DNA from 3 places in the Paenibacillus sp. GYB004 genome. Region 1 is predicted to be linked to each of the others. Evidence: riboswitches for the same ligand, from Rfam matches in the RefSeq annotation. Region 1 holds a riboswitch; each other region holds the start of a gene.
The links. Region 1 has a riboswitch for ZMP and ZTP ahead of purT (phosphoribosylglycinamide formyltransferase 2). Riboswitches for the same ligand answer to the same signal wherever they lie in the genome.

Region 1 (7,531 bases):
GGTCGTACAAGGTGATGAACAGCTGCTGCAGCGGCTCGGGCGGCATAAACGCCATCAGGAACATGAGCTTCACGTTCGGGTTCGTCTCGTAACGCTCCTTCATCTCGGCAGCGAATGTCTGCATCGTCTTTGGCAGCGGCTTACCCCGGTGTTCATCGAAAAACGCAGTGAGAAAGGCGATCTCCTGCTTGGTCGCCTCTTCGTGGATTTCAACGACCAGGTCTCTTTTATTTGCAAAATGAGCGTATATCGACTGCTTCTTAATGCCGGCTCCTTGGGCGATATCCGCCAGCTTCGTCCCCTCGTAACCGAACTGCAGAAGATGGCTGACCGCAACTTTTTTGATCTCGTCTCTTCGGCTCACCTGCATGACCCCTCGGCGAATTAGTAGTTGCCTTACCGTAGTCAGGTAACTGTAATCGGATTTTATCACCATTTTCATTGATTTTCAATTGGTCTACAAATATTTTACATAACAGATCTAGTCGGGGACACGAACTCTGGTCAGTTAAGCGGCAACAGGAATAAGGCAACCTTGCTGAAGCTTCTCGGCTCGCGGAATGGACTGTGCACGCGTGAAGGGGGGATGCTGCGGCGGGGCGGCATCCTGAAGATGGAAATAGATTGACGATCCAAATCAAGTGCGGTTAAAATGAAAGCGCTGCCCGGTTTGGCTTGCGATCTGTTGATGCAGCAGCCGCAATGTACGATCAGCCGCCCGGGTGCATTTCATCGGATTCGGTATAGGGAGGGGCAATGGAATGGACAATAAAGGGACTGTCGTGCTCGATTTGAGGCCGGCCAAGGGGAATCCCCGCAACAGCGAGGGTGCATTTCTGGAGCTGAAGGACGGACGGCTGATGTTCGCGTACAGCCGGTTTATCGGAGATTCGCACAGCGATGAGGCGGCGGCGTGTATTGCAGTCCGCTATTCGTCCGATGGCGGCGATACGTGGTCGGATGACCGGATTGTGGCACATCCGGGCGACTATGACGCGCTGAATCTGATGAGCGTATCTTTGCTGAGGATGGGCAACGGCGATGTCGGGCTGTTTTATATTATCCGTTACGGCTGGCATGACACGCGGCTCCGGTTATGGCGTTCATCCGACGAGGGGGAGACTTGGGGGGAACCCGTGTGCTGCGTCCCGGGCCTGGGCTACTATGTAACGAATAATGACAGGGTCGTTCGTTTATCTAATGGTCGGACCATAGTACCTGCTGCCCTGCATAAAATGAGAACCGACAGCACGACCGACTGGAAATCGTTCGACCAGCGGGGTATGGCCTACTTTTACTTGTCGGACGACGACGGGGCGACGTGGCGCGAAGCGAAAAGCGGATGTTCCTTGTCGCTGGCGCATTGCGGCAGCGGGCTTCAGGAGCCGGGGGTCGTCGAGTTGTCCAACGGCACCTTATGGGCTTACGCCCGCACCGATCTCGGCCGCCAATACGAGATGTTTTCGTTCGATGGGGGGGAGACGTGGAGTCCCGCCGTTCCGTCGCGGTTCACTTCGCCGACCTCGCCTTTGTCGGTCAAGCGCAATCCGGAGAGCGGCGATCTGTTCGCTGTCTGGAATCCGGTCCCGAACTATGAGACCCGGACGCTGGAGAGGCATTCCTGGGGGCGCATCCCGCTGGTCGGCGCGATCAGCACGGATGACGGGAAGACGTGGGGGCACCGCTTTACGATAGAAGGAGAAGAGACGCGGGGCGGGTACTGTTACACGGCGATTCATTTTACAGCGGATTCGCTGCTGCTGGCTTATTGTGCGGGCGAACCGGAGGACGGCATCTGCCTGGCCAGACTGAAGATCAAGAAATACAAGCTGGCGGAGCTGTACGGGAAGTAACCGGACCGCGGAAGGGAAGTTTGGACAGATTACAGGTTGGGAGGCTTTTCGGGTTTGGCTGTTTGGGGTGGCATTTTGTATGGTTTAACAGGACTCTTCGTTCCTGATCGGATGAACCCGGTATATTTCTGAACGAGCCTGCTTAGGATATAGTATCCGTATCCGGGGCCGTTCGGATCATCCGTTTGTTTCCTGAATGCCCGCGCGCAGAAAAAAACGGCGAATCTGCCGGCCGGCGTGCCGAAAGGATGGACGAACCGGAGCTAATCATGATAACGTTATAAGATTAGCTGTTTTGCTGTTATCCGGTTCATTGCCGGAGGGCGGCACGGATCTCGAATCCGGTCTAGCGCGTGCGCCGGCGGATATCCGTAGCACCATTATTTGTATGGAGTGGGGTTCAGGTCATGGATACGACCACATTCAGTGCATTAGCCGAGCCCAACCGCTTAGTCATCGTCGAACTTCTGCGCGACGGCCCCCTTACCGTAGGGGAAATAACCGAGAGGCTCGAACTCAACCAGCCGCAAGCTTCCAAACATCTTCGGGTTCTTCACGATGCCGGGCTCGTCGAGGTGAATCCGGTCGCCAATCGGCGTATTTACAGGCTGCGTCCGGAGCCGCTTCTCGAGCTGGAGAGCTGGCTGGAGTCGTTCCGCCGTCTATGGGAGGAACGATACGACCGGTTGGACGAATATTTGCGCGAGCTGCAAGCGAAGGAACACGATCACGACGGGAACAAGTAAGGTTCCCGCGGGGGGATGTACGGCAGGTCGCGTCAGTGCCCGGGTCGGCCTCGTTCTTGAACGAAGCCGTGTGCCGGGAACGGGCCGTACAGACGTCTAGCCGGAGCGATCGGACTCTGGTCTAAACGTCCAAGTCAAAGAAGCAGCGAGGCGCGGAGCCTGCTGCTTTCTTTGTTGTAGAGGGGATGGGAGCCTGTACAACTGGGGCAAAGTATTACCCGAATCCCGGGCAGGGAGGCGGCCCCGTGTCTTGTTCCTGTTCCGGATCGGTTGAATCTCCTATGCTTCCTCGACGGACAGCTTGTCCAGCGCCTGCTTGGCGCGGTCGCGTGCTTCTTGAACCGTGGGAGCGGACGATAAAGCTACCGCCATACGGCGTCCTGCCTTCGTAACCGGCTTGCCGAAGATGCGCAACTGCGTGTTCGAGACGGCCAGCGCCTCGGCCGCACCGCCGATCCGGTAATGCTCCAGCTCGCGATCCGCCTTCAGCGGCCGGCTGGCGCCCGGCGTTACCAGTACGATCTCCGGAATCGGATAGCCGAGGATGGCGCGGACGTGGATGGCGAATTCGGACAAATTTTGCGTGACCAGCGTCACCAGCCCGGTATCGTGAGGCCGCGGCGAAACTTCGCTGAAGTACACTTTATCTTCGGCCAGAAACAGCTCGACGCCGAACAAGCCGTAACCGCCGAGCTCGTCCGTAATCGTCTTCGCGATATGCTTCGCTTCCGCGATCTGCTGTTCCGTCATCTCGTGGGGCTGCCAAGACTCGATATAATCTCCGTTCTCCTGAATGTGTCCGATCGGAGCGCAGAAGCTTGTCCCGCTTACGGAACGGACCGTCAGCAGCGTAATCTCGGATTGGAATCGGATAAACTCTTCGATGATAACCCGGCCGTTCTGTACCCGACCGCCTTCCATCGCGATATTCCAGCTGCTCTCGATATCGCTCTCTTCCCGGCACACGCTTTGCCCTTTGCCTGACGAGCTCATGAGCGGCTTGATGACGCAAGGGTAGCCGGTCTCCTTGACGGCTTGCACGAACTGTTCGTACGTATCGGCGAACTTGTAGCCGGCCGTCGGAAGTCCCAGCTTCTCGGCGGCCAGCCGGCGTATCCCTTCGCGGTCCATCGTCAGCTTCGCCGCGCGGGCGGTCGGGATGACGCGGTAGCCTTCCGCTTCCAGCTTCACCAGCTCCGAGGTGGCCAGCGCCTCGATCTCCGGTACGATCAGATCCGGCTTCTCCTGCTCGATCACGGCCCGCAGCCGCTCCGCATCCAGCATATCGATCACGTAGCTGCGGTGGGCGACCTGCATGGCAGGCGCGTCCGCGTAGCGGTCTACGGCGACCGTCTCCACGCCCAGGCGCTGAGCTTCGATGATCACTTCTTTCCCCAGTTCTCCAGAGCCTAACAGCAGCAATTTGGTTGTACGCAACATCGGCTTGTCCCTCAATTCGTTCTATTTTGTCATGCCCATTTCCCGCAAGAAAACCAAAAAGAGGCAAGGAGAAACCAAGTCCCCTTACCTCTGCCCAGGCGTACGGCCGTTACCGTCCATGTGCTCCCTCATGGTTCCCCATGCTCCGCCAGTTACACATACACGTTGAATTGTCAGCTTGATCATACCGGAATCCGGTTCGAAATGCAATTGGCCTCGTGCCCGGCAACTGCGGTTATCATTAGCCTCGCATTCCCCCTGGAGGATAAGGACCAATCAAAGGCCGGTCACGAACGAACACCGGCTACTGCTGACGCTGATTGATTTCCTTCAAATGTTCCAGTAATTGTTGAACGATCGTTTCTTTCGATTTAAGACCGTCCAGCAGCAGATCCGACCTTAATTTAAGGTGTTCGTAGAGGTGTCGCATCGCCTTTCCTTCAAAATCATGATAGCTGGTTACATAGTTCAAGATCCGGTCCAACCGCTCTTGCGGCGGTTCGTTTACATAATCATAGGTCAGATTTCTAATCATCCTTCTGCACAGAGAAATCTCCAGCGGGAGATCGATACAAACCGAGGTATGAATGATCGCGTCCATCCCTTCCCTAAGTCGTCCGAAAGGCTCCTCCACAATAATAAACTTGGCTGGCATCAATTTTCTGTTCCAAGGATCGGTTACTTCCATTCCATTGTGTAACTGAGTCAAATCCCTAAGAAACTCGTCATTTCTAACTTCATGGGGGTTGACCTTCTCTCCGCGGTTGATCCTCTCGAACAAATCGTCCGGAAACCGAAGCGTCGATTGATAGGCATCGAAATAAAAACTGACTGCATCTTCGAGAAGCTCGACGCTTCTTTCCATTAATGAGCTTTTCCCTGCACCCGAAGGACCGCTAATACAAATAACGATGGATTGACGCATCCTGGAATCCCTCCCCAAATTAGCGGCAGCCTGCTGCCGAAAGCGGCAATAGAATCGCGATTATCCGAGTAAAACAAACAGCCTCGGTTCAACTCGTGAACGAAGGCTGCCTGACCAGATGTGTTTGAGTTGAATTAGAGAAATGAGGCTTTGTACCGGCTTACTGGCTTCCGGCAAGCCGCTTCCGCACACTCGCCAGCTGCACGCACAGCGCCAGCACCTCGATCGCAGTCCGCAGCTCCCCGAGCGGCGGCAAGGTCGGAGCGATCCGGATATTCCGGTCCCGCGGATCGTGTCCGTACGGATACGTGGCGCCGGCTCCCGTCAAGGTGACCCCGGCATCGGCGGCCAGCCGGACTACTTCCTTGGCACAGCCGTCCGGCGTGTTCAGGCTGATGAAGTAGCCGCCGTTCGGCTTGTTCCAGGAGGCGATTCCCAGTCCGCCCAGCTCCGACTCGAGGATGTCCAGCACTGCTTCGAACTTCGGCTTGATGATCGCAGCATGTTTTTCCATATGGGCGTGAACGCCGTCAACGCTGCCGAAGAAGCGAACGTGACGGAGCTGGTTGATTTTATCCGGTCCGATCGTCTGCACCGAGAGCTGCTTGCGGATGAAGCTCAGATTATGCTCGCTGGCGGCCATCACCGCTACGCCGGCTCCGGGGAAGCTGATCTTGGAAGTGGAGCTGAAAATAAACGGACGATCCGGATGGCCCGCAGCCCGGCAAGCCTCCAGAATCGGCTTCAAGCGGTCGGGCGTATCGCTCAGATGGTGAACCGTGTACGCGTCGTCCCAGAAAATCCGGAAGTCGGACGCTTGGGTCACCATCCGGGCCAGACGATCGACGACTTCATCCGAGTACGTGATACCGTCCGGATTGCTGTATTTCGGCACGCACCAGATGCCTTTGATCGACTCGTCCCCCCGTACCAGCTCCTCGACCCGGTCCAGATCCGGACCGTCCTGCCGCATATCGACGACGATCATCTCGATGCCGAACAGCTCGCAGATTGCGAAATGGCGGTCGTACCCCGGGCTCGGACACAGAAATTTGACCGACGGAAGCTTGCTCCACGGCACTTCGCCGCCGGCTACGCCGTGCAGCATCGCCCGGGAGATCGTGTCGTGCATCATATTCAGGCTGGAGTTGCCGCCAATGAGGATCTCGCCGGTCTGGACGCCCAGGATGGAAGCGAACAGCGTCTTTGCTTCGGGAATGCCGTCCAGCCCTCCGTAATTGCGCAGATCGGTACCGTCCGCCGCCCTCAGCGCCTCGTCCGGTCTTAGTACATCCAGCATGCCCATCGACAGATCGAGCTGCTCCGGGCAAGGCTTGCCGCGCGACATGTCCAGGCGCAGCCTGCGGCTTTGATACGCCTCATACCGTGCTTGTAAAGATTGTTCGAGTTGCTGTAGATCATTTATGCTTTTTGCCTCTAAGTCGCTCATTAAGGCGGCCTCCTAGTCTATTTTCCATGAATCTACTATTCGCTGCGGCCAGCCGGATCTCCTTGCGTTCCGTCCTTCTTTCGACACTAGCTATAAATAGGAATCGAAAAAATAGTTTGTTCGTACTATAATCAGAATAGTCTTTACGAGGGAAAGAATGGACCGATCGACAGGGGGATAGGACGATGGCACTGATTACAGTGGTGAAATACGACGGGCCTGCCGATGTGCTGGCCTGGAAATATCCGGATCAGGAGCTGGGCACCTGGACTCAGCTGATCGTGAACGAGTCGCAGGAGGCGTTATTGTTCATGGGCGGACAGGCGCTGGATGTGTTTCCGGCCGGGCGCCATACGCTTTCTACGCAAAATATTCCGATACTGACTTCGATCGTCAAGCTTCCGTTCGGCGGCAAGTCGCCGTTTACGGCGGAGGTGTGGTTCGTCAACAAGCTGCGGACGCTGAATATAAAATGGGGGACGGCGGCGCCGATCCAGTTGAAGGACCCGGTATACCAGGTTCCGGTATCGGTGCGGGCGTTCGGGCAGTTCGGCATTCAGATCGAAGACACCCGGAGTTTTTTGACCAAGCTGATCGGAACGGTTGAGGAATACGATCAGGCGACGCTCGGCAAACATTTTCGGGCCGTCATGATGATGAATATTAACGAACTGATCTCGAGCTACTTGATCCATAAGAAGATCAGCATACTGGAGATCAATGCGTATGTCGGCGAAATATCGAAACATATCGAAGAGCGGATCGCTCCGGCATTCCAATCCTACGGAATCCGGCTGGTGAACTTTCATACCGACTCGATCAACATTCCGGAAAGCGACTCCGTAACGGCACGGCTGAAGGAAGCTTTGGCCAAAAAAGCGGAGATGGACATTCTCGGCTACACGTATCATCAGGAGCGGACGTTCGACACCTTGCAAAGTGCGGCGCAAAACGAGGCGGCTTCCGGAACGTTTATGGGAGTCGGCATCGGCATGGAGATGGGAGCCGGAATCGGAGGCACGATGGGGAGAACGATGTCCGAGCTGTCCCGGCAGGCGAGCGCCCCGGCGTCTGGCTGCAGCAAGTGCGGCCACCCGATTACCGCAGGTTCGAAGTT
Region 2 (7,531 bases), on a different contig from region 1:
CTGACGACCAAACCAAGAGCAAAACCAGCTGCATATGGCCGATAATCGACCATACTCGCCCACAAAAGTAAAGTTGCGGACATCAAAAGAAGCGATACTCTCATTACCGTTCTTAGGTGGGTACTCAAATCATCCATCTGTTTCCTCCGTAAGTTTCTTAATGAAGTAGACGATGTTGACGATTCCCACTACTAATCCTGTCAGAGCACCTACCGCGTTCCAAATCGGCCCTCCACCCAGCCATTCCGACAGCCACTTTCCAAGAAAATACCCGAGAGCTACACACACGGCTACATCTATTCCAGCAACGCCAAACCAACCTAATACACGCCAAGGGCTTTCATTGTTGTTCGGATTCTTCACTTCAGACACCTTACAATCCTCATTTATTTTAGCGAAGTAAATTGAGGTTTGTCAATCAATATAAAATCAAACATTGTGTGAACAGGAAACATATCAACCCTTGTGCTTCAACGGTTCCCGGATTCGGAGAACCATACAGTGTACAGTTGCGCTGTACGGTTCTCCCTCTTTATTTCGACATTATATGCGGAATGGCTCGGGAGCTTGTCCACGCTTGCCAAAATGATGCAAAATAGCGTCGACGATCCGCTCGGAAGCGCGTCCGTCTCCGTAAGGGTTCGCCGCTTTGCTCATTTGCTCGTAAGCCGCCTTGTCGCTTAGCAGCGTTTTGGCGCGCTCGTAGATGAGCTCCTCGTCCGTTCCTACGAGCTCCAGCACCCCGGACTCGACTCCTTCCGGACGTTCGGTCGTATCCCGCAGCACGAGCGCCGGGATTCCGAAGGAAGGCGCTTCCTCTTGAATGCCGCCCGAATCCGTAAGAATGAAATGCGTATGCGGATAAAAGTTATATAGATCGGTCACGTCTAACGGATCGATCAGTTTGATCCGCTCGTGCCCGCCGAGAAGCTCGTGCGCAGGCCCCTTAACGGCCGGATTCGGATGCACCGGATACACGATGGCGATATCGTCAAACTCGTCGGCGATCCGCCTGATCGCCCGGAATACCCGTCTATGCGGCTCGCCAAGCGATTCGCTGCGGTGAGCGGTTACAAGTACGAGACGGCGTCCTTTCGCCCAATCGAGCACCGGATGGGTATACCCTTCCTTCACGAGATGCGACATCACGTCGGTTATCGTATTGCCCGTCACGTAGATGGACGATTCCGACTTGTTTTCTTTACGCAAGTTGTCGGCAGACCAGTCCGTCGGAGCAAAATGCAAGTCCGCCAATACACCCGTAAGCTGGCGGCTCATCTCTTCCGGATACGGGGACATTTTATTCCACGTGCGCAGCCCGGCCTCAACGTGTCCGATCGAGATTTTCTGCATAAACGAGGCATAGCTCGCCAGAAACGTCGTCCCGGTATCGCCGTGCACCAGCACGATATCCGGCTTCGCTTCCTTCAGGACCGGCTCCAGTCCTTGGAGGACGCGAATCGCAACTTCGTTGAGCGTCTGTCTTTCCTTCATCACGTTCAAGTCGTAATCCGGCTTGATTCCGAAAATCTCCATAACCGAATCGAGCATCTCCCGATGCTGGGCGGTTACACACACCAAAGATTCGATCTGCTCGGTACGCTTGTTCAGCTCCAATATAAGCGGCGCCATCTTAATCGCTTCCGGCCGTGTGCCGAAAATCGTCATTACCCGAATGCGGCTCATGCTTCGTTTCCCCTTTTTCGGTTTATTTCGTGCCGAACAGCCGGTCCCCGGCATCTCCCAATCCCGGTACGATATAGCCGTGATCGTTTAGACACTCGTCGACGGCAGCCACGTAAATGTCAACGTCCGGATGGGCCTCTTGTACAGCCTGAATACCTTCCGGTGCGGCGATTAAGCACATCAGCTTGATCTGATTGCAGTCCCGTTTCTTCAATACTTCGATAGCGGCGTTAGCCGAGCCTCCGGTCGCCAGCATCGGATCGATGACGATCAGCTCGCGCTCCTGCACATCTGTAGGCAGCTTCACGTAATACTCGACTGGCTGCAGCGTATCCGGATCGCGGTACAAGCCGACATGTCCGACTTTGGCGGCGGGCAGCAGCTTCAGGATGCCGTCTACCATGCCGAGCCCCGCACGCAATATGGGGATAAGGCCGAGCATCCGGCCTGAGATAATTTTACTCTCGGCCTTTTGTACCGGCGTTTCCACTTCTACGCTGACAAGCGGAATATCCCGCGTAATCTCATAGGCCATAAGCGTCGCCACTTCGTCCACCAGCTCGCGGAAATCTTTTGTGGTCGTGTTTTTATCCCTTATGTAAGTCATTTTGTGTTGAATCAGCGGATGATCACACACGTAAACCTTGCTCATAAACGTCCTCCCGGGCAGCATCCGTCGGTACGATCGGCGTCGAATGCTTGTTGCATCTGGTTTTTCCTGTCGAAGGCGAACCTTGTCTATTATATCACTGTACGTATCTCGTTGCACGAAACTTTTGCCCGCTCCCGGCGCGCTTTAAACCGCATTTAGCATTCCCTAAATTCCGGGATCTACTACATTCTCCTCAATCCGATGGGCCACATTCTACAAGCGGCGTTCGAACGAAAAAAGAGGACCGCAAGTTAGCGGTCCCCTTCAACGGATTGCTTATCATTTTAATAGCCAAGTCCCGCGTAGAGCGGAAATTGAGCGGTCAAGTCTTTCACCAGGCCGCGTGCTTCGTTATGAGCCGATTCGCTGGTCGGGTTTTTAAGCGTCAGCGCGATGATCTTCGCGATCGTTTTCATCGCCGCTTCATCCATGCCGCGGGCAGTGGCCGCCGGCGTACCGACGCGCACGCCGCTTGTAAGCATCGGCTTGTTCGGGTCAAACGGAATGGCGTTTTTGTTACAAGTAATGCCGACTTCGTCGAGCAGATGCTCAGCGTCCTTGCCGGTCAGATTGATATTGCGCAGATCGATCAGCATCAAATGGTTGTCCGTACCGCCGGACACCAGATCGAGTCCTTCGGCGAGAAGCGCTTCAGACAACGCCTTGGCGTTGTTGACGACCTTTTGCGCGTATGTTTTGAATTCCGGCTGCAGCGCTTCTCCGAGCGCTACCGCCTTAGCGGCGATGATATGCATCAGCGGACCGCCTTGCGTGCCCGGGAATACAGCTTTGTCGATCGCTGCCGCCCAAGGCTTGCGGCACAGAATCAATCCGCCGCGCGGACCGCGAAGCGTCTTGTGAGTCGTTGTGGTCACGAAGTGTGCGTGTGGAACCGGATTCGGGTGAAGACCCGCAGCAACAAGACCTGCAATGTGAGCCATATCGACCATGAACAAGGCTCCAATATCATTCGCGATCGAAGCGAGCGCTTCAAAATCGATAATGCGCGGATATGCGCTTGCTCCGGCTACGATCATTCTGGGACGATGCTTGAAAGCGGCTTTACGCACTTCGTTGTAGTCGATGCGGGAATCCGTCTCGCCTACTCCGTAGGCTACGAAATTATACAAAATGCCGGATGCGTTAACCGGGCTGCCGTGAGTCAAGTGGCCGCCATGGGCCAGATTCATGCCGAGTACCGTGTCGCCCGGTTTCAAGGCCGCCAGATAAACCGCCAGGTTCGCCTGGGCGCCGGAGTGCGGCTGAACGTTGGCATGCTCTGCGCCAAACAGCTCTTTCGCGCGGTCGCGAGCGATATCTTCGACGATATCCACGTATTCGCAGCCGCCATAGTAACGTTTGCCCGGATATCCTTCCGCATATTTATTAGTAAGTACGGTTCCCATAGCTTCCAGAACGGCCTGGCTGACAAAGTTCTCGGAAGCGATCAGCTCGATTTTGTCGCGCTGACGGCCCAGCTCCAAATTCATCGCTTCTACAATCTTAGGATCGGCTTTACGCAAATGTTCCATAATATTCAGTTCCTCCCGCTATATAGTAGTAAGGTGTATAATCATAAAATCTTGCAGACTAATCACAAAAAGTACCGCCGCCGCCCTTCAGATCGGGCTGTTCCAGCTCGTATACGGCTCTAACCCCGCCGATCAGCTTCGGACGGGTATAAGCCATGGTGACGTGAGCATGACCGATCGTCCTTACCGACGGACGTGCCGGAACGGCAACGCGGCGAAGATGCATGCCGATCAGCGTATCGCCGATATCCAATCCGGCGTGTGCTGCGATCGTTTCGACGACACAAGCGTCCCGCAGATGGCGGTAAGCGTATGCGGCCATTGAGCCGCCGGCCTTGCCCACCGGCACAACCGATACTTCCTCCAGTTGAGGATAGGAGCGCAGCATCTCCCGCTCTACGACAAGCGCGCGGTTCAGATGCTCGCAGCATTGAAAGGCGGGATAAAAGCCGGCTTCCCGACGCACGGTATCGACAGCCCGAAAAATATGCTCCGCTACCGCTCCGGTGCCGGACGTTCCGATTCGCTGGCCGATCACTTCACTTGTGCTTGTCCCAATCACGACGATCTGACCCGGCCGTATGCTGCCCGCCTGCACCAGTTCGCGAAGAACCTGCTCCACGTCTGCGCCAATCTGGACCAGATTCGGCCCTTCTTCCTTCTGCTTGCTACTCACGGAAAGCCGCTCCCCTTCCGTCTGCTTCAGCCGAGCCTTTTACCGGCTTTATGGATGAAGCGCGTATTTATCTTCAAGCTCTTTGATTTTGCGAATCCGGTTTTCATGCCGCGGTCCTTTGGAAAAATCGGTTCCGATCCACACCTTCACAATTTCGAGCGCAAGCCCAGGTCCGATCACCCGTTCCCCCATAGCGAGCACGTTCGAGTCGTTATGCTCGCGGGTCGCTTTCGCCGAGAACAAATCGTGCACGAGCGCGCAACGGATGCCCGGCACCTTGTTGGCGGCAATCGTCATGCCGATCCCCGTTCCGCATATAAGGATTCCCCGATCCGCCTCTCCCGCAGCCACTTTCTCGCACACAGGCACAGCATAGTCCGGATAATCGATGGAATCGGAGCAATTGCAGCCGAAATCCTCCACCTCATGCCCTTCCGATTTTAATACAGCCACGATCTCGTCCTTCAACCGGAAACCCGCGTGATCCGCACCGATTGCGATTTTCATTCGTGCTACCTCCGTTCCTGAAGTTAGACTTGCGCCTGGTACAAGTTCAAAATGCCCCCGGCGATCACGCCCCGTCTCCGGGATATGCCGTCAGCTTTGACTTTGTACTAGTATAACCGACGGAAAGCGAAAAAAGAGCATGACTTGCGTTCCACGTGGAAACGCCGCTGCTCTTTGCCCAGGCGACCGGCCGTATTCCCCGATGCTCCATTGTGGTAATCTCCACTTGTCGCCAGTTACATCGGAGTCCTTACTCTTACCTGTATCATAACGCATCCTGTCAGCGCTGTAAAGACGGAAGAACTGTCTCCGCATCTGCTGCCACTCCGGGCGGGCAACTGCCCGCCCGCGGTTAGCCCTGCGCAAGCTTGCGTATCAACCTCACCACATAAGACTCGATCTCGTCCGCGCATTGCTCGTAGATTTCCTGATCCCCGCCGAACGGATCGGCTATATCGAAATCGGGCATCCCGAGCCCAAGCTGCTTCGCCCGGCGAAGCTCGTCCTCCGTAATCGTCTGTCCGAGCGCCTGCTTGATTTGCAACTCGGAGTGAAACCGCTGCTGCTCCGCAACCGTTTCCGTAACCGAAGGGTCGTCCTCGGCAAACTCTTTGAGCGTGTACACTTTATCCGCAGATTCCGGATACCGGCGAAGGATCGTCTGCTTGTGCCCGGTCGTCATCGTCAGAATCAGATCCGCCCAAGCTATCGTCTCTCCGGAAAGCGCGCTTGAAGTCAGGCTGCCCGCAAATCCCCGGCTCCGCAAAATGTTGGCGGAATGCTTCGAGATCGGCGAACCGTCCCAGGCCGATACGCCCGCCGAACGGGCTTCGGTGTCCAGCCCTGCCTCCGCCGCCAGCTTGCGAAATAAACCTTCCGCCATCGGACTGCGGCACGTGTTGCCCGTACATACAAATAAGATCCGTTCGTACATCCGTCTCCCCCGCTTTCCCGCTTCTACATGTCAGTCAAGTGTAGTTAGGCAGCCACGACCGGCAGATTACGCATCTATTGTACCTCATGCACTCGTTTATATCAAAAAACGGATACCAAACGCCAGCAGGATCACTCCTCCGAGCGCCTCCCCATACTCTCCGACCCAGTGTCCGGCCCTGCGGCCGAGCAGCAAGCCGAATACGGACATCACGCCCCCGAACAAACCGAACATTAGGACGGTGAAAGCCAGGTCGGTGGAAAACATGCCGAGCGATACGCCAACCGACATCGAATCGATGCTGACGCTGAATGCGAAAAAAGTCAGTCCCCATAACGTGCGATGATCGATCGGTTTTACCTCTTGGCCCCGAAGCGAGCTGAAAATCATATGGCCGCCCAGCAGCACCAGAAGCCCCCCGCCGGTCATCGTGGCGACGTCGCCGAGCAGTGAGCCCAGATAATGGCCCATGAACATGCCGGCGAGCGGCATGACCACATGGAACAACCCGATGATCAAACTGATTTTAGCAATATCCAGCAGCCGTACCCCTCTTAACCCGATGCCGATTCCGAGGGAAAAAGCATCCATCCCGAGAGCAATACTCATAACGACTATCGTGATCAGTTGCCCCATCTCGGCCGCAGTTGCCAGCGCTGTCATGATATCACCCCGTGTCCACAATGTTCCTAACCAACATATGCGGACAATCCGGGAAACATTCTAGCTTGTCATACTTGTACGATCCGGTGGCCGGCGGCTTTGTTCAGCCGGTTCATCACGGCCAGTCCGATCCCGTCCGAAGACGTATACCCGTCGGCCCATATTAACGTAATCCCTGCTTCGTCAAATTGCCGCAGTGCGGCATACAACTCCCTGGCGGCAGCTTCCATATCGTCTTCATGGCCGCAACGGACGACCCGATCGGCTTCGTAGAGTTCCGTACGCTCCGCGGTGGTTAATACCCCCGTCCGCTCGCCGGACTGTTTCGCTTCCGCCAGCAACCGGCGAATATACGCCGCCACTTCCCCGGGTTCTCCCTGCACGAGTGTCAGCTTGCCCTGCGGCGCATAATGGGTATATTTCATTCCGGGCGAACGGGGGGCGAGCGCTTCTTCCGCTGCGGTCTCCACCGTCACTTCCACGCCGGGTGCAGCGTGTCGCATGTCGGCAACCGTTACGCCGCCCGGTCGCAGTACGCGGATTCGACTGCCGCCGGCTTCAACGGCGACGACTGTCGACTCGACGCCGACACCGGCCGGGCCGCCGTCGACGATGCCGCCGATGCGGCCGTCCAGATCGTCGCGGACGTGGGAGGCCAGCGTCGGGCTTGGCCGCCCCGAACGGTTGGCGCTCGGCGCCGCGACGGGACATCCGGCCGCGCGGATCAGCTCGAGCGCGACCGGGTGGGCGGGCATCCGCACCGCCACCGTGGACAGTCCCGCCGTGACGCGGGGCGACACCGCACCGGGCTTGGCCGGCAGCACCAGCGTGAGCGGTCCCGGCCAAAAAGCCCGCATCAGCTGGCGAGACGTATCGTCTAC
Region 3 (7,531 bases), on a different contig from region 1:
CCCGACTGCGAATTGTTGCTGATCACCGCTTTAACGGCTGCGTTCATGTTCCCTGCTGCAGCGGCATTGATGATCGCCTGGGCGTTCGAGCCTCCGTGCGAAGCGAATATAGCTATATTCAGTTTCGGCATCCTACCTGCTTCCTCTCCAGATGATCCCGCGTACGGCGGTTACGGCTTGCGTCTTCAGCCTTGCCGTCTCCCCGAGCAGCGCAGCCGCCCGTTCGTCGTACCGCTGCTTCGCTTCCTCGTCTTTCAGCGAGGCCAGATTGATTTCTACGGTTAAATAAGCGGACTGAGCCGCCGAATCGAACAAAATCGCGCCGATCCCGAGATCGGAGATGACGTTCGGATTGGCGGACTCCGCGATACGCACCGTTTGCTCAAGGGCGTCCCGGCATACGCGCATAAGCGCGAGCGGCACTTCGATCGCCTGGCCCGCCGCATCCTGGATCGCTTGCGCACGCACCCGCTTCTCCTCGTCCGTCGACTTCGGCAGCTTCAGAGCCGACATATACCGCTCAAAAGAAGCGACGTCCGCCTCCAGCAAGTCTTCGCAATCCCGGGTCCAGTCCTGCAGCCGGCCGACCACTTCTTTCATCGCCGCTTCCGCTCCGGCGAATTTCGCGCCTTGGGTAAAATTGGCCGCCATCGACACCATCGCGGTCCCGAGCGCTCCGACGAGCGCCGAGACGCTGCCTCCGCCCGGCGTCGGAACAGCCGCTCCCGCTTCTTGAACAAACGACCGGATCGTCCGGTCGAACATCGCGTTTTGCTGCTCCATCATCGTGCAGCCTCCCTTCCAGCCTGCTGCTGCAGCCGAATCGCCCGCATCGCATTTTCGAACAGCAGCGCCGTCGTTAAAGCGCCTACGCCCCCGGGAACCGGAGACATCGCTTCCGCAACCTCGATCGCACGCGGATCGACATCGCCGGTAATCCTACCATCCGGCAGCTCATGGATGCCCGCGTCTATGACGATCGTCCCGGGCCGGATCATTTCCCAGGTAATAACTCCCGGTTTCCCGACAGCGGCTACGACAATATCCGCGTGTTTCAGATGAAACGTCAAATCGGGAGTTCGCGAATGACATACGGTGACGGTCGCCTGCTCCCGCTGCAGCATATGGAACAGCGGCAAACCGACCGTTTGACCGCGTCCGACCAGCGTCACATTTTTCCCTTCCAGCGTATAGCCGTATGCTTTCAGCAAGCGGATGCACGACTGCGGGGTAGCCGGAACTAATCCAGGCTCGCCGGTCATGACGGCAAGCCTGTTGGCCGGTGTGACCCCGTCAACGTCTTTGAGCGGATCGATCGCCTCCGCTACCGCAGAAGTCGAGATGTGAGCAGGCAGCGGCAGCTCCAGCATAATTCCGTGTACGGCTGCATCCCTGCTCCATTTCGATACGATACGGATCAGCTGCTCCTGCGTAACGTCACCCGGCTGCATCATCAGTTCGAACTCGATTCCGAGCTTCGCCGCGACTTTGCGTTTCGTCTCCGCGTAATAGACGGAAGCCGGATCGTTTCCAACTACAAGCGCCGCTATTTTCGGTATCGTTCCGTTCGCACGCTGCCGCTCTGCTTCTGCCGCTACTTCCGCACGGACTTGCTCGGCGGTTTCCTTCGCCCTTAACCATACTCCCATACGTATCCCTCCCGGTTATCGCGGAACCCTAACAGATCCCCGATATCTGCAATGGCGTACAACAAAAAAAAGCATCCGAAGCAGCCGCTATATGCGGTACTCCGGACACTTTACCCAGGCGAGCGGCAGTTGTCCCTTCCGCACGCTCCCCAGTGGTGCCCCACTTGATTCGCCAGTCGCGTGCGGACTGTTCAGTTGCCCTCATCATATCAAAGTTCATCCGTGCTGGCAATGCAGGATAGCTCTATTTTTTCAGCTCTTCCTGAATCTTTTTGTTCGTCGCTTCCTCCGCTTCCCGCAGCGCGGTATTGACGTCCTTTTTGCCGAGGATCACGTTGTTGTAGCCTGTAAGCAGGTTGCCTTCCGCGACGCTGTTGAATTTCCCGATCGGCGCCGCCGGAGCGAACTTGGCCGGTACGATCGCTTTGCTGTTTTTCCCTTTATACATCGCCGCGTCTTGGCCGAACGCTTTTCTCAGCTCCTCGCTCTTCAGCGCGGATATGAACTCTCCCCGCTTCACGCCGGGCAATTGAAACTCCTCCGAAGCCAGATAAGCCATCACCTGGAACGCCTGATCCTTATGCTTGCTCGTATTCGTCAGCCAGAACGCGTTCGGGTACGGCTGCGGTCCTACGCCGGGCTGATCGGCCATCGCCGGGAATGTCGCCAGATCCCAATTCATGCCTTCCAGCTCTTGGGCCGTGTGCAGCGTGCTGACCGGAATCCACATCGCGACCGTCCGGTCTTTGACGAACGTATTGCGCTGATTCGTTACATACGTCAGGTTGCCGTTCATGTTATATCCCGGAAGCGTATAGAAACGGGTCAGATTGTCGAACAGCTTTTTCCACTTTTCCTCGGAATAGGACGCCTTCTGAGTGGCCGGGTCGAACGTTTTGAGCGAATACGGATTCAGCCTCATGAAATGCTGGGCGGATACGAACAGCCCGCGATAGGTGACGCCACCATCTTCCCGCGTCAGCCGTTTGGCCAGATCGTACAGATCGTCCCACGTATTCCCGTCCTTCGGATACGGAACGCCGAACTTGTCGAAGATGTCCTTATTGTAATACACCGTCGCAGGCGACATGAATACCGGCAGCCCGTACATGCCTCCACCGCCCAGCAGTTTCATCTGGTCGACGACCGCCGGTTCGAGCTTGTTCAAGTCGAACTTGTATTTCTCGATGAGCGGTGTAATATCGGTTTGAAGCTCATGCTGAAGCAAATTGTTGTATACGAGTCCCGTCGACGAGAAAATGAGGTCCAACTGCTCGCCGGCTGTAATCATCTCCTGCACTTTTTTCCCGTTCGTCATCGGTACGAATTTCGGCGTAATATGCGGAAACTTTTGTTTGATCGGACCTCCGATCTCTCTCTCGAACCGCTCCTCCGGCCAGTCGCCGCCTCCGTCATAGAACACAAGCTCGATCGGCTCTTCCTTCTTCGGCGGCTGCTGGACGTCCCCGCCCTGCACACCGGCTTGGCCTTTCCCTCCGCATGCGGCCAGCATTGTGGATACAAGCGCTGCTGCTAGTACACTGTTTACTATTTTTTTACTCATAGTGAACACCCCTTATCGTTATCTGCTTAAAATTTGATCTGCAAGCGATTTCATATTAGAAATATAGCACAGCACTCCGGCTAATGGCTTTAGACACGAATGGGAAGGCTGGCGGTTCATTTAACTGTCAGTGGTTTTTTGGGGAAACCCCGTCATCGGCTTGATATGGACTGGAGTCGGTTCAGAGCGGTCAGACGGGGGCGGGGCGATATCGGGCGATGGAGTTTATCAGCGGCTGGGCGGCAGGCGGGGGAAGGCAATGGCAGGCGGACGGACGGTAGGCGGCAGGCGGTAATCAAGCAATAAGCGGACGGGGGGTCCGGGCTTAATCCTCCTGCTTCTCGCCTAAGACGGCTGTGGTATAATACAGATACATGATAGCTGTGCGCGGGATAAAGGAGGATGTCATCGGAATGAAACCAAAGTCTAATCCTATCCGGATGTTCACCGAATATTATTACAAATGGAATTATTTCCCCGTCACTACTTCTTTTCACTCTCATTCCCAATACGAAATCTACTATTTCCATAGCGGTCGGTGCGATTATTTGATCGGCGACCGGATCATTCCTTTGGAGTCCGGCGATCTGATTATTATGAACGGCATGACCCGCCATTGCCCGAAAGTACATCCTTCTTCGGAATATGTGCGCACGATGTTTTCGTTTAATCCGCATCTGGTTCAACTGTTCGGCCCCAGTCTGCTTGCGTGCGGACCGCTCCGGCCGTTCGAGCTGCTCGGCAACCATCATATCCGGCTCGATGCGGAATCCAAAACGGAATTCGAAAGCATTTTGGAGCGTATCAACAACGTGTATTACAAAAACGACGTCATCAACCGGAACAGACTGCTTAGCGCTTTTTTCGATCTGCTGATGTTGATCTATGAGAAATGTCAGGTCGATATGGAAGTTGCCCGCGCCAACGTCACGGACCGGGAGCGGCATGTGCAGCGGATGATCGCTTATATCGAGGAAGGTTATGCGGAAGATATCGAGCTCGACAAGATGGCCGCAGATCTCCACCTAAACCGCTTTCATTTGATGAAGCTGTTCCGCGAGGTGACGGGCATGACGGTGTTCGATTATATTTACACGCGCCGGGTCAATCAGGCTAAAATTTTATTTTTCCACAGCGACGGCCATACCGTCACCGACGTGTGCTACAAAGTCGGCTTCAAACACCTTTCCCACTTTAGCCGCGTCTTCAAAAAACAGGTCGGGATGACGCCCGACCAATACCGGAAAATGATGCAGGTAACGCCTTCGATGGCCTATCAATAGATCAGCTTCGAATTAGACCGCGGCCCCGCCCCCAAAACCTGGATCAAGGGCCGGGGCGGGACTCTGCGTGAGGCAAAGTTGGATGCCGGATCGTCAAACACTGGAGGCAAGACCGGGAGGAATTCGCCGTGAGGCCAAGTTTGCGGCGGGGGCGTTTAGCTGGGGCAGAGACTAGGGCCGGGGTTCGACTCGGGCCTTGCTTCCTACGGCTTCTACCTGCAATTTCCCTTCTCCCCCCTCCCTCCTCCATCTTTCACAACGCTTGCCTCCTGCACCCCGCCGCAAGCAGACTCGCCCTCCCAGCTGCACTTGCTCCATATAGAAAAAAGGCGCCGGCTTACCGGCACCCTGTAAAAAAGCTTCTAGTTCCCGTTCGGCATATAGCCGCCTTGCATCGGCTGGTACGTGTGCAGGAACGTTTTGGCCGTGTGGTCCTGCATCGTCGGCACTTGATACTCGCCTTGCCGGTTCATGAAGAGGAACACTTCATACGCTTGGTTCGCGCAGGCGACCGCACCGTTCACGAGCATCTGCCTAACGTTCGGGTCGGCGCATTCAAGCGAGCCGGCTATATGGTTTTTGGCTGAGTTTTTGTGACAGCTCAGCATCGCCGCAGCGATCTGGCGGTCGTCGAACTGCCCTTGCATTGGCGTGTGAGGGGCCGGTTGACGAAGCCCGTACATCACTTGCTGAGGCTGAACCTGCGGCATTCCGTACGGCTGCATCCGGCCGGAGGCAGTGCTGTAATCGTGCGTATACGCAACCAACTGGTCGTAAGCTTGAGCAGCCGACTGCAGATGCCGCTCCAGCATCGTACGCAGCTCCGGGTTCTGCACTTGCAGGGCGTAATACGAAAAATGATTGATCATGTTCATCGTTCCGTCAAGGATCTCATGGACTTCCATCGTTTCGTGCGCGCCGAAAGGCATCGGTTCGTTCATCTCCTTAGAATTCGGTTCGGTAAGCCGGTAGAGCAGCAGCTTCCACCTCCGTTACTGTTCCCGCTTCCAAGGAAATTATGTGAAGAAGCATGGCTTTCATGTACACGGCTTCTTCAGACCGCCTGTCCCTTCCCGCTCCCGATCCCGGTTCCGCTCCTAGTCTGCACGGGTCTACAAGCCGTCATGGCACCGGCTGAAACTGGGCCCGGTGCAGCCCCGCGAAGACGCCGCCGCCTTGAACCAGCTCCTCGTACCGCCCCTGCTCGGCGATTCCGTCTTCGGTGACGACCACGATGCGGTCAGCATGACGGATCGTCGCCAGACGATGGGCGATGACGAGCGTCGTCCGGTTGACAGCCAGCTCCTCAAGCGCTTGCTGGATGACGGCTTCCGTCTCCGTATCCAGTGCCGAAGTCGCCTCATCCAAAATTAAAATCGGCGGATTTTTCAGGAACATCCGCGCGATCGCCAGACGCTGCTTCTGCCCGCCCGACAGCTTAATGCCGCGCTCGCCGATCTGTGTGTCATAGCCGGCCGGCAGTGCGCTAATGAACGACTCCAGATGCGCCCGTCTCGCGGCATCCCGGATCTCCGCCTCCGTCGCATCCAGCTTGCCGTAAGCGATGTTTTCGCGGATCGTGCCGGTGAACAGAAAAACGTCCTGCTGCACAATCCCGATATTTTGACGGAGCGAGCGCTGCGTCATCGAGCGGATATCGGTTCCGTCGATCTCGATCGCTCCCCCGTCCACCTCATAAAACCGCGGGATCAGGCTGCACAGCGTCGTTTTGCCCGCCCCGGACGGACCGACGAAGGCGACCGTTTCTCCGGCGCGAATCCGCAAATCGATATGCTGCAGCACCTTGGCGTGTCCCTCGTAGCCGAACGTCACGTCGCGGAACTCGATATTCCCGTGCAGCTTGCCGGCGTCGACCGCATGCGGCGAATCGGCCACATCGGGAGCCGTATCGAGCAGCTCGGTCAGCCTTTTGAAGCCGGCCATTCCTTTCGGATACATCTCCAGCAGGGCGTTGATTTTCTCGATCGGCTTGAAAAACAGGTTGACATACAGCAGAAAACCGATCAGCTCCCCATATGTCAGCTCACCCTGGAAGCTGAACCACGCACCGAACATAAGTACGAGAAGCGAGAAAAGTCGCGTCATAAAATAAATGCCGGACGAACTGAATGAAATGATCCAATACGACCGCAGCTTCGCCTTGCGGAAATTGGCGTTGTCCCGCTTGAATTTCGATGTCTCGAACGCTTCGTTCGTAAACGATTTGACGACGCGGATGCCGGACATGCTGTCTTCGACGCGGGCGTTCACTTCCGCAATCTCCGCATACATCCGATTCGCCGCTGTGTGCAGCTTTTTGTTGCAGACACCGATCAGCCAGACAAGCAGCGGTACCGCGACGAACGTAATCAGCGCCAGCTCCGGATTAATCGACAGCATAATAACGAAGGCGGCGACGAAGGTCATGCAGGCGATAAACAGATCCTCCGGCCCGTGGTGCGCCATCTCCCCTATATCGAACAGGTCGTTGGTCATCCTCGACATCAGATAGCCGGTTTTCGTATTATCGAAAAAACGAAACGAAAGCTTCTGCACATGCTGGAACAGCTGCTGCCTCATATCGGTTTCGATATTGATTCCGAGCTTATGTCCCCAATAGTTAACGATAAATTGCAGCCCCGTACTGACGACGTAAAGCGCAAAAAGCCCGGTTCCGGCCAGCACGATCGTTCTCCATTCGCCCTGCGGCAGCAGCGAGTCGACGAACCATTGCACGGCAAGCGGAAAGCCGAGCTCCAGGACGGCAACGACGCACGCGCTGCCGAAATCGAGCATAAACAGCCGCTTATGAGGCTTGTAGTACGAAAAAAAACGTTTGTATACACCCATCTCTCTCAAGTTCTCCTATCAGTCGGATATCGTGCCCATTATAAAGGTTCCGGACCGCTCCGACAAGGGAAAAAACGGATATACCCACGGTATCCCTCATCCGATCGGCTATCCCCCGGCCTCCTCCTCCGTCACCGGCTGTTTGTAGATGCGCTGCAAAATCCACTTGACCTCCTCGATCCTGT

Region 2: another riboswitch for ZMP and ZTP. It lies ahead of rpiB (ribose 5-phosphate isomerase B); the one in region 1 lies ahead of purT (phosphoribosylglycinamide formyltransferase 2).
Region 3: another riboswitch for ZMP and ZTP. It lies ahead of PV433_RS13820 (bifunctional 5,10-methylenetetrahydrofolate dehydrogenase/5,10-methenyltetrahydrofolate cyclohydrolase); the one in region 1 lies ahead of purT (phosphoribosylglycinamide formyltransferase 2).

Annotation. Positions count from the first base shown of each region.
Region 1 covers NZ_JARBDB010000040.1:75,793-83,323, reverse strand. The annotation lists gene PV433_RS16710 (TetR/AcrR family transcriptional regulator) at 1-364, opposite strand, end outside; gene PV433_RS16705 (sialidase family protein) at 762-1,853, shown strand; gene PV433_RS16700 (ArsR/SmtB family transcription factor) at 2,261-2,599, shown strand; gene purT (phosphoribosylglycinamide formyltransferase 2) at 2,879-4,039, opposite strand; ZMP/ZTP riboswitch at 4,125-4,205, opposite strand; gene PV433_RS16690 (hypothetical protein) at 4,344-4,964, opposite strand; gene PV433_RS16685 (aminotransferase class I/II-fold pyridoxal phosphate-dependent enzyme) at 5,125-6,414, opposite strand; gene PV433_RS16680 (SPFH domain-containing protein) at 6,600-7,531, shown strand, end outside.
Region 2 covers NZ_JARBDB010000015.1:25,113-32,643, reverse strand. The annotation lists gene PV433_RS09120 (ATP synthase subunit I) at 1-137, opposite strand, end outside; gene PV433_RS09115 (AtpZ/AtpI family protein) at 130-372, opposite strand; gene wecB (non-hydrolyzing UDP-N-acetylglucosamine 2-epimerase) at 544-1,686, opposite strand; gene upp (uracil phosphoribosyltransferase) at 1,709-2,338, opposite strand; gene glyA (serine hydroxymethyltransferase) at 2,623-3,870, opposite strand; gene PV433_RS09095 (TIGR01440 family protein) at 3,929-4,546, opposite strand; gene rpiB (ribose 5-phosphate isomerase B) at 4,595-5,053, opposite strand; ZMP/ZTP riboswitch at 5,223-5,303, opposite strand; gene PV433_RS09085 (low molecular weight protein arginine phosphatase) at 5,406-5,987, opposite strand; gene PV433_RS09080 (manganese efflux pump MntP) at 6,084-6,650, opposite strand; gene PV433_RS09075 (L-threonylcarbamoyladenylate synthase) at 6,719-7,531, opposite strand, start outside.
Region 3 covers NZ_JARBDB010000031.1:51,239-58,769, reverse strand. The annotation lists gene purN (phosphoribosylglycinamide formyltransferase) at 1-131, opposite strand, end outside; gene PV433_RS13825 (cyclodeaminase/cyclohydrolase family protein) at 133-786, opposite strand; gene PV433_RS13820 (bifunctional 5,10-methylenetetrahydrofolate dehydrogenase/5,10-methenyltetrahydrofolate cyclohydrolase) at 783-1,649, opposite strand; ZMP/ZTP riboswitch at 1,755-1,839, opposite strand; gene PV433_RS13815 (ABC transporter substrate-binding protein) at 1,894-3,213, opposite strand; gene PV433_RS13810 (helix-turn-helix transcriptional regulator) at 3,627-4,496, shown strand; gene PV433_RS13805 (spore coat protein) at 4,859-5,425, opposite strand; gene PV433_RS13800 (ABC transporter ATP-binding protein) at 5,619-7,346, opposite strand; gene PV433_RS13795 (hypothetical protein) at 7,455-7,531, opposite strand, start outside.